Regions from separate parts of the Acetilactobacillus jinshanensis genome, predicted to be linked through region 1. Evidence: a T-box and tRNA genes for the amino acid it is inferred to sense, from the RefSeq annotation. Region 1 holds a T-box; the other holds one or more tRNA genes.
The links. The T-box of region 1 lies ahead of leuS (leucine--tRNA ligase). A T-box ahead of a tRNA ligase gene usually reads a tRNA of that ligase, here a tRNA-Leu.
Positions count from the first base shown of each region.

Region 2: it encodes a tRNA-Leu, which carries the amino acid that the T-box ahead of leuS (leucine--tRNA ligase) is inferred to sense. The anticodon was not compared.

Region 1 covers NZ_CP034726.1:1,293,637-1,299,347, forward strand. The annotation lists gene ELX58_RS06125 (C69 family dipeptidase) at 1-1,256, opposite strand, end outside; gene leuS (leucine--tRNA ligase) at 1,282-3,705, opposite strand; T-box leader at 3,768-3,975, opposite strand; gene mnmM (tRNA 5-(aminomethyl)-2-thiouridylate-methyltransferase MnmM) at 4,062-4,625, shown strand; gene metK (methionine adenosyltransferase) at 4,699-5,711, opposite strand, start outside.
Region 2 covers NZ_CP034726.1:148,280-153,990, forward strand. The annotation lists gene ELX58_RS00715 (WecB/TagA/CpsF family glycosyltransferase) at 30-692, opposite strand; gene nadE (ammonia-dependent NAD(+) synthetase) at 872-1,702, shown strand; gene ELX58_RS00725 (hypothetical protein) at 1,717-2,136, shown strand; gene ELX58_RS00730 (SprT family protein) at 2,181-2,618, shown strand; gene ELX58_RS00735 (GHMP family kinase ATP-binding protein) at 2,627-3,502, shown strand; tRNA gene ELX58_RS00740 (tRNA-Leu) at 3,561-3,646, shown strand; RNA gene ssrA (transfer-messenger RNA) at 3,753-4,010, opposite strand; gene ELX58_RS00750 (class A sortase) at 4,056-4,778, opposite strand; gene ELX58_RS07800 (hypothetical protein) at 5,000-5,155, shown strand; gene ELX58_RS00755 (hypothetical protein) at 5,192-5,533, shown strand; gene ELX58_RS00760 (GH25 family lysozyme) at 5,635-5,711, shown strand, end outside.

The sequences.
Region 1 (5,711 bases):
ACAGCATTATCAACTGTTTCAATTCGGTGAAGTGCGTAGGCCTGAACATTAGTTCGGTAATCATTAACTTCATCCATGAAGTCGTGATAATGAGGCTCAATGTAAATCATTAATGATTTGAACATCCAGTAAGCGCTGTTCATGCTGATGCGTTTGCCAAGGGTTCGATAATTCTTAGCAGTCTGATTAATATTCGTGTAGAACGGTACGAACGGACTGTAACTATTAAACCCTAGTGATAACCATTCAATTGCGGCGTACTTATCAGGAACGTCATTCCGAATCTGCATGATGTGAGATGCAGCGTTTCGATCGATTGCAATCGGTCGGAATAATGGATGCTTGAATAAGTCCGGATGGGTAAATGGATCGTAAGGCGTCTGCTGGTAATGAGATGACAGGAAATTCTGAACATCCTGCACAGATAACTTACGGCCCGTGTGATGAATAAACGGAATGTTCTGGCTCATCGGGCTCTGCTTAACTTCTGGATTAAACATCTTCTGGCCGTACCAAGCACGTGGTGTATTGTAATGAGCGTCCCATGTGGAATGAGTACCAGCAATATTACGGAAGTTAAAACTATCCGGATGATTATTAAGATGATGCTTTTCAACAAATTCCTTTAAGCCAGGTGAGTACATAAAGTGATCAGGATCATTAAAATTAACGTCCTGAATCATCATCTGGTTAGGGGCAATCGCATAAGCGTCATCAGGAATTCGTTCGGCAACCCAATGATGACCGCCGGCAGTTTCTAAATACCAGACTTCGTTCTTATCAGAAAAAGCAATCCCGTTACTTTCACCGGTTCCATACTTCTCGATTAATTTACCAAGACGCTTAACACCTTCACGAGCATTATTAATGAATGGTAATACCAACGTTGGCATATTTTCTTCATTAACACCCTTAGCTACTAATGGATCAGCACCCATGAAACGGTCATTAGTAAAAGTGGTTTCCGTTGCACTCATGGCAACGTTTTTTTCGTTAATGCCGCCTTCTTCAAAGTAATGATTATCATTACCCTTAATCGGTTGAGCCGTATAACGATAGGAATGACTTGGTAATTTAACTTCTAAACCATCCTGTGATTTATAAACGGATGGTAATGAGTTGGCCGGAACGACTTTAAATTCAATCGGTCCGATTGGCTTCGGATAATCTTCGTTTCGGGCGATCATAGTTGAACCATCAATGCTAGCTTTTTTACCAACTAGCATCGTGGTACAAGCTAATTCATTTTTATTCATAACTTATCACGCTCTAATTCAAAATCTAATTAGCAACGACGTTTACGATCTTACCAGGGATTACGATGACTTTCCGGATCGTCTTGCCGTCCGTAAATTTCTTAATCCGTGGATTAGCTAAAGCGGTCTTCTTAATAGTGTCTTTGTCAGCGCTCTTATCAAAGGTCAGAACAACTCGGACTTTACCATTAACTTGAATAGCCATCTTCATCTTGGTCTGAACTAACTTACTTTGATCGAACTTTGGCCAGGACTGATAAGTAATCGTACCTTTGTGGCCTAAGCGCTGCCAGAGTTCTTCACAGATGTGTGGAGTAATTGGGTAAATTAACTTAACGAAACCTTCGATGTACTTCTTCGGAATGAACTTAGCTTTAGCAGCTTGGTTAGTAAAGACCATCATCTTAGAAATGGCAAGGTCGAACTGCATGTGTTCGTAATGATAAGTAACGTCCTTAACCATCTTGTTATAAATTCGGTCTAATGAATGATCGTTCTTGGAACCGATGTTACTACGAACTTTGCCATCGTCATCAATGATCAAGTTCCAGTAACGGTTGACCCAGCGGTAAACACCTTTAATGTCAGAAGTACTCCAAGGCTTAGCCTTAGTTAAAGGCCCCATGAACATTTCGTAAAGACGAAGGGTATCAGCACCGTATTGCTTAACGATGTCATCAGGGTTAACGACGTTACCCTTAGACTTAGACATCTTAACGTGATGTTTACCTAAGATCATTCCTTGGTTAACTAACTTCTGGAATGGTTCCTTAGTTGGTACAACACCGATGTCGTAAAGGAATTTATGCCAGAAACGAGCGTAAAGTAAGTGCAAAACGGCATGTTCAGCACCACCAACGTACAAATCAACTGGTAACCAGTACTTCATTGATTTACGACTAGCTAAGGCATGATCATTATGTGGATCACAGTAACGTAAGTAGTACCAGGAACTGCCGGCCCATTGTGGCATGGTGTTGGTTTCACGTTTACCTTTCATGCCTGTCTTTGGATCCGTAACGTTGACCCAATCTTTCAGATTAGCTAACGGACTTTCCATACTGCCAGATTCTTTCAAATCATCGGCCTTAGGAAGTTTCAATGGCAACTGGTCTTCAGGAACCATGGTCGTCTTACCGTTTTCCCAGTGAATTGCTGGAATTGGTTCGCCCCAGTAACGCTGACGTGAGAAGATCCAGTCACGAAGACGGTAGTTGACCTTTCGTTTACCACAGTTATGGTCAACTAACCACTTAATGGCGGCTTTAATGGCTTGTTTCTTGTTCATCCCGTTCAAGAATCCAGAATTAATGTGGGTTCCGTCACCGGTATAAGCTTCCTTCTTAATGTCGCCACCCTTGATGACTTGAATCATTGGTAAGTGGAACTTCTTAGCAAATGCATAGTCACGGTCATCATGGGCAGGAACCGCCATAATAGCACCGGTACCATAAGATGGTAATACATAATCACCGATCCATACTGGAACTTTGCGACCGTTAATCGGATCTTTAGCGTAAGCACCGGTAAATACACCGGTCTTATTCTTGTTTAAGTCGGTTCGTTCTAAATCAGACTTTGTGGCGATCTTCTTACGGTAAGCCTTAATCTTAGGAGCTTGTTCCTTAGTCATGATCTTATCGACGACTTTGTGTTCAGGTGATAGAACCATGTATGTACAGCCGAATAATGTATCAGGGCGGGTCGTGAAGACTTCGATCTTGGTATCAGGATGACCTACAACTGGGAAGTAAACCGCAGCCCCTTCAGAACGGCCAATCCAATTTCGTTGCATTCGTTTAATACTCTGTGGCCAATTAATGGTCTTTAAGCCATCAAGTAACTTATCAGCATACTTGGTGATTCGAAGGACCCACTGACGCATTGGAACACGGTAAACCGGGTAACCACCACGAACGGTCTTGCCATCTTTAACTTCTTCGTTAGCAACGACGGTACCACCCATGAAGTCAGGTGCCCAGTTAACGTCGATCTTGTTTTCGTAAGCTAAACCGTGCTTGTACATCTGTTCAAAGATCCATTGGGTCCACTTATAATATTTAGGATCAGTGGTGTTGACTTCACGATCCCAATCGTAAGAAAAGCCTAAGGACTGAATCTGACGACGGAAATGATTAATGTTTTCTTCAGTAAACTTACCAGGTTCATGATGCGTCTTTAAAGCGTATTGTTCAGCTGGTAAGCCAAAGGCATCCCAGCCCATCGGATGCAAAACGTTAAAGCCCTGCATTCGCTTCATACGGGCGATGATGTCAGTTGCAGTATAACCTTCTGGATGACCAACATGAAGGCCTTGACCAGACGGATACGGGAACATGTCTAATACATAGTACTTCGGCTTGGAGAAATCATTGCTGGCTTTAAAAGTCTTATGAGTCAGCCAGTAATGCTGCCACTTTTTTTCAATTTTCATATGATTATATGCCATATGGATCTTCCTTTCACAGTAAACAGAAAAACGCCCTATTAAATCTACTTATTTAGTAGAATCAATAGGACGAATCTTTCCGCGTTACCACCTAAATTCCTTACTTACGTAAGGCACTTGATTATCATTAACGCTGACTAAACGTTTAAGCCTACGTTATTTTCAGCTTAACAATCCACGACGAGTTCAATTAACTAAAGTCTGAATTCACACCAACCATTCAGTCGCTGAAAGATTAGTTAACATACTAATTCGCTTCACATCAATTTAATATTGAACATTTTTTAGTATAGCACACGATAACGAAGTTAGTTAAAATAGTCTTAGATAATTTAAAAATAAGGGAGTAAATCAACATGAAAATTCCCGCAGCTTTGAAGTATAGCCACGTGCTATTGAAACAGGTCGTTCAACGTGGCGATAACGTGATTGACGCGACCATGGGCAACGGTAACGACACCGCATTCCTTGCTAAATTAGTGGGTGATCATGGTAACGTCTACGCATTCGATATTCAGGATCAAGCACTTCAAAAAACTAAACAGCGATTGATTAAAAGTAATTTAACGAAATCGGTAACTTTATATCACACTGGACATCAACATATTCTAGATACGATTGGAATGACGTCTATTTCAGCCGCCATTTTTAATTTGGGGTATCTACCTGGCGGTAACAAAAAAATTATTACTCGACCGACAACGACGTTAAGTGCCATCAAACAATGCTTAATGATCTTACAAAAAGGCGGCATGATCGTTCTAGTTCTGTATTATGGACATCCCGGTGGCAAACCGGAAAAGAACGATGTTTTACAGTTTGCTAGCAAATTAAATCAAAAACAATACACCGTTTTAAAGTATCAGTTCATCAACCAGGTTAACGATCCACCGATCTTAGTCGCAATCCAGAAATTATAATTGTATTTGAGACACTAAAAAATCGCCCTAATCTTAATAATTAGGACGATTTTTCATTTTAATCTTCATTAATTTACTTTAAATGGAAATACTTCTTTAAAGCCGGAACCTTATCAGTGTGTTCCCATGGTAAATCAATATCGGTTCGACCAAAATGACCGTAGGCAGCGGTCTTTTCGTAGATCGGTCGACGTAAATTCAAATTATAAATAATAGCTAACGGACGTAAATCAAAAAGCTTTAAAACGGCTTTATGTAAAGCATCGTTAGAAACTTTACCAGTTCCAAAGGTATTGACTGTAATTGAAACGGGCTTAGCAACACCGATGGCATAGGCTAATTGGAGTTCAACCTTATGAGCTAAACCAGCAGCAACGATGTTTTTGGCAACGTAACGAGCGGCATAGCAAGCTGAACGGTCAACCTTGGATGGATCCTTACCGGAGAAAGCACCACCACCATGACGAGCGGCACCACCGTAAGTATCAACGATGATCTTACGACCGGTCAAACCAGCATCACCATGTGGTCCACCAATAACGAACGGACCCGCAGGATTAACGAAGTACTTAGTCTTGTCATCCAATAACTTACCTGGAATAACGTGCTTAATAATCTTATTAATTACGTCATGACGAATCTGTTTCATACTAACGTCAGGATCATGTTGAGTACTGAGAACAACGGTATCAACACGGAACGGTCGATCGTTATCATCATATTCAACGGTGACTTCCGACTTAGCATCTGGACGTAAGTAAGGGATCACACCACTCTTACGAACTTTCGTGGTGTAAAGCATTAACTTATCAGCTAATTCAATTGGCATCGGCATTAATTCAGATGTCTCATCAGAGGCATAACCAAACATAATACCTTGATCACCAGCACCTAGCTTGTCGAACTTATCCTTGTCACCATGACGAGCTTCAATTGAATTATCAACCCCGTGAGCAATATTAGGTGATTGATGATCCAAGGCCACTAACACGGCACAGGTATCAGCGTTAAAGCCATAGTCATCCGTATTATAGCCAATTCGCTTAATCGTATGACGAACGACCTTTTGGATATCAACATGGGCTT
Region 2 (5,711 bases), 470 kb from region 1:
ACTGAATTTAAATTTATAAAATTATCAAGTCACTTTGGCTTGGTCATTTTTTGTTTATATACGTCAATTAAGAACCGTGGTAATGACATCATTCTTCCGATTCTTTGTGGCTGCTTAAGTAAGCGGTAAAGCCATTCAACATGGTGATTAATCCAAAATTGTGGTGCTCGTTTGGTGTGTCCTGATAACACATCAAAACTACCGCCAATACCAATCCATAAGGAGTTACTTAACTTACGATATCGATTAATAAAAGCTTCTTGCTTTGGATAACCTAGAGCGACAAAAACCATGTCAGGTTGCTTAACTTGAATTTGTTTGGTAATTGCGCGGGAATCACTAAAATAGCCGTTATGTGAGCCTAAAATAGCTAAATTAGGCCAACGGTGATGGATAACCTTGATTAAATCATCAATTACAGCTTGATGAGATCCTAATAAGTAAATTGACTTGTGGTGTTCATTTCCCCATTTTAGGAATTGAACAAAGAGATCAAATCCTGAAATGCGACCTGGCATTGGATCGTTTAAAATCTTAGCCGCTTTAACAATGCCAATTCCATCAGGTGTTATATAATCAGCTCGTTTAATTAATTGATTATAGCTAGAGTGTTGATTAGCGTAAATCACGATTTCTGGATTTGCGGTTACGATAAACGTGTTTTGATGATGCTGAATTCGTTGTTCAATCACATCCGTAAACTTTTTAAAGGACGTATTAACAAAATTAACGCCGAGAATTCGGGTTCGATGAATAATAATAAAAACTTCCTTATTTTAAACTAGGTTAAAATTTCAAACTAACTTAATAATAATGCTAAAATATTAATGAATAAAACGTTGCCAATGATTAATCATAGGGGTGATTAACAATGCGTCCGTTACAAAAGAAAATAGATAAAGAATTATGTGTAAAGCCAGAAATTGACCCGAAGCAGGAAATTCGTCGCAGTGTGGACTTTATTAAAGATTATTTAAAGAAATACTCGTTCTTAAAGACCTTAGTCTTAGGAATTTCCGGTGGCCAAGATTCGACCTTAACCGGTAAATTATGTGAGATGGCGACAACTGAACTCCGCAAAGAAACCGGGGATGACAGCTATCAATTCATCGCCGTTCGTTTACCATATGGTGAACAAGCTGACGAAAGTGATGCTATGGAAGCCATTCATTATATGCATGCCGATAAGGTTGTTCGTGTCAACATTAAGTCCATGACAGATGAAGTCGTTAAGGCTGTTGAAAAGAACGGTATCAAGATTTCCGACTTCAATAAAGGTAACATTAAAGCCCGCGAACGAATGGTCGCTCAGTACGCAATTGCCGGCCAAACCAAAGGTGTCGTTGTCGGTACTGATCATGCCGCCGAAGCCGTAACTGGTTTCTACACTAAGTTTGGTGATGGTGCCAGTGACATTGCCCCATTATGGCGTTTAGATAAACGACAGGGTAAAGAAATGTTAAAGGTCTTGAAGGCACCAGCTCACTTATACGAAAAGGTACCAACCGCTGATTTAGAAGATGGTCATCCGGGCTTACCTGATGAAGTCACCTTGGGCGTTCGTTATAAAGACATCGATGCTTACTTAGAAGGCCGTCCAGTTAGTGATCACGCAGCTGAAGTGATTGAAGGCTGGTGGAAGAAGACCGAACATAAACGTCACATGCCAATTAACGTTTACTCAACCTTCTGGAAGAAATAATTAGGAGATATATTATGCATAAAATTGCTCGAATGTCAGATTACGCACCAGTAATCGTTAATCTAATCGAAACTACGAATAAAATTGGTGGGAAGCTACAGAAATACTTTACACCACTTAAAAAAGCTTTAGCGGATAAGGACCTTTCTAAAATTGATTTAGATCAAACTAAAAAGGTCTTTCAATCTGGGACTAATGAATATAAAAAATTATCTCAAAAGCTTCAGAAAGCACACGCTCCCGTTAAAGTCATTGGGCCAAGCATGTCACTTCAAACGGCTTATGCTCGATATGTAAAGAGCTGCCAAGATATGACCGACAGCCTTGATTCAGATAACCAGAAAGTTGACGTTAAAAAGTTTAACCAGTCTGAAAAGGACCAGGATAAAAACGTTAACGAAGTTGTTTCCTGGATTCATCGAATTATGGCGTGAGATTTCTAGCTCCATACGTATATAACGATGGGGATGAATTTTGAATGACTAATAACCAGTTACAACAGTTGGTTGAAGAGGTATCATTACGATACTTTGCTAAACCGTTCTGTCATCACGCTCGATTTAATTCACGGTTACGTTCAACTGGTGGTCGTTATTATCTGCAGTCGCATGATATTGACATCAATCCAAGAATGCTAAATGATTTTTCAATCGTTAATTTGATTAACGTGATCAAGCATGAATTATGTCATTATCATCTTCACTTGGCCGGTTATTCCGGTCGTCACAATACACCTGAATTTAAGCAATTATTAAGAGCGGTTGGTGGTAGCCGATATGCACCGCAACCTAAGCATGTTCGCTGGTTAAAATATCGTTGTTTAAAGTGTGGTCGCATTTACTGGCGACACCGTCATTTAGATACTCATCGATACGTATGTAGTTATTGTTATGGACCGTTGAAATTAGAAAGCTGAGTCACCGAATGAAAAAGATTGTGATTAGAATTCCCGCTACGTCATCGAATTTAGGTGCCGGAATCAATTCATTGGGGATTGCGTTCGCTCTGTATTCAACCGTAATCGTTGAAGAAAAGACCGATCGTTGGCGAGTTAACCATTCGTTAAAAGGAATTCCGCATGACGCTAATAATTTAATTGTTCAGACGATTTTACGGATTAACCCGAAAATTGCGCCAAGACAGTTAACCGTTATGTCAGATATTCCGCAAGCTCATGGTTTAGGTCACAGTACCGCTTCAATCATTGCCGGAATTAAAATTGCGAACGTTCTGGGTCACATGAATTTAACCCTGGATCAGCAGATCAACATTGGTAATCAATTGATGGGTCATCCGGAATGTGTTGCTTCCGGAATCTTAGGTGATCTGACGGCATCATATGCGAATGGCAAGCGGGTTTCGACGGTCAAAACGCATATGCCTCAAGTATACGCATTAATGTACATCATTCCTCACTACAACAGTAAGCAGCATTCTGTTCCGCCAATTAAAAAGGTTACGTTATCTGAAATGATCCAATCAATTGATGTTTCAAACGTCTTGATTGCTGCCGTTATGGATAACCGCTGGACAAAGGCTTCCATGATGATGGAAAAAGATCCCATTAAAGCCCATCATCGAAAAGTCGGTCTTCATGATCTAAAGGTGATTCGTAATCAGGCGCATCAGTTAGGGATTTATGGTACTTATCTGAATGGTCAGGGACCGCTAATCATTACCTTTGGTCAACGAATTGAATTAAATCGACTTCATGATCGGCTCAGTGATGACGCAAGTTTAAAGGGTGCTATCCGAGTATTAGGAATCGATCGAAACGGTACCACCGTTCGTGGCGAATAAGTTTTTATTTGAAAAATGACTCGAACTCTGCTATATTAATAACCGTCAAAGAAATAATGCAGCCATGGCGGAATTGGTAGACGCGCGAGATTAAGGATCTCGTCGGGATTTTTCCCGATGGAAGTTCGAGTCTTCTTGGCTGCATAACATAAGACGTAAAATAACCACATCTAATCATTAGATATGGTTATTTTTTTACACAAAAAGGCCAGACGGAAATTTCCGTTTGGCCTTTTATTATTTTAATTGTTAGTGGAGATGGCGGGAATCGAACCCGTGTCCAAACAACTCTTTATAGCACCGTCACGTCGTATGCAAATCGAAACATCAACAACAGCCGGCATATGATACTGTACTAACTATCCGGTGTCATCAGTACAGGAGCGCTGTTAAATTACGCAGCGATAGCTTGATTATTGTTTGCAGTTAAACAAAGAAAGTGCGCTTATACGTACGCCTAACGAACGCAGTACTACTGAGGGCTGAATGTCGAATCCTTAACATCCCCATAATGACTACAACCTTATTATATCATATTTAATAATTCTGTCAGCTAATATCCTTTCAAGACGTCGTGATTATTAGTCCTTGCTTGAACATCTTTGCGGATTACCGGTGAAACATGATTAATTGAAACGGTTCTTCTTAGATGTCCCTGCAGTAATAACCGTTTACTACCACTGTCGTTACAGGTAATTAACGTTAAAATTGGTTGCTTAGTATTATTAATGACGTTGACGTCATAGGGGCTGATAACTTTTCGAACGTTGATTTTATAAACGTATACCTTTTTCATGTTGGTAATATACACCTGAGTTCCCTTATGTGCGTGAAACCAAAGCGGTGTAAAAAGGGCTGATTTATTGATCATGTGGTGTCCCGCTAAGGCATAGTTACCTTGGCCCATTTTTTCGTTAGCTTTCATGGTCCCAGCAGCCAGCATTAACGTTTCGTTGCCAACACCCTTACCAATCGGCAAATGGAGCCCAACGGATGGGACTAGGATTTGGCCGATGACAGGTAAATGTTTAGCATGCATTCTAGCACTGACAACCTGACTCATGGTCACGGGTTTAACCTTGCTCATATCGTAGCCACTCGACTTGTGGCGTAAGCCTTGGTTAACGGTTTGACGATTGACCTGAACCTGGTAGTGATTGACTAGGTGTGATTTAACGGGCTCATAAGCAAAGCAGCCAATCGCTAGGATAAAGCATAGGATTGATAACCACTTTAAGCATCGACTTAAATTAAATTTTGAAGGATGTGAATTCATATTTAATTCCTTTCATTAATAATCTGAAATATAGTTTATCACATTTACTAGATCTGAAAGGGTTGTAGCGTAGCCAGATAGCCATGATATAATGTGATTATAGATAATCGTTAGAAAGAAGAGCGGTAATTATTCTAAGATCGCATTTTCGTCGTTCTAATAACCCACGTTTATGGAAACTAAGTGGCTTCGTTGATCTTCGCCAGTATGGCCCGGATATTATGAATCATTATGCCCCGAATAATCAGCGTGCTGTAATTGCTAAAAACGTCGACATTAACAACGTCATCTGGTTAAAAGGTCACTTAATGCAAAAGAATCCCGTGGCCTATGTTTACGATGCCAAGAAGCAGGGCTGGGTTAAACTTAGTAAGTAAATGTTCTTAAGATCGTAATTAAGGAAGTTGATTTAGATGAATAATAATAACGTTAAGATGAATCCAGACGCTTTAAAACTTCTGTCTAAATTAGATGATATTCAGCATGGCATTAACGCTTCCGGGGCCTTTGCAATTTTGGTTCTTCATATGGACGGTAACAACGTTTCAAAAGTTCCGGTTGCCCAATTAATCCAGTCTGGAATTCAAAAGGCCCGTTTAACTGGGGTTCGCTTAAATACGAACATTAGTCTTGAATCAATGGTTGACAAAACCTTAGATATTTTAGAAAAACATCACATGATTACTTCCGAGAACTTGCCGTTGGGTAAGGGCTTAGTCTGCTATAAAGTTAACCCTGATTTAGTTCAATTATAAGTAATATTAGGTAATGTCTCTGTAACTAAAATGAAACTATATTGCAAGGTTTAAAGTCCCGTTTCTATGCTATTATAAATAATGTAAACGGGAGGCTTTTAATGAAATCGAGAAATATTCTAAAGACCCTTATTATGAGTCTAGTATTAGTTGTTACGTTATTAGTTGGTGGCAATTT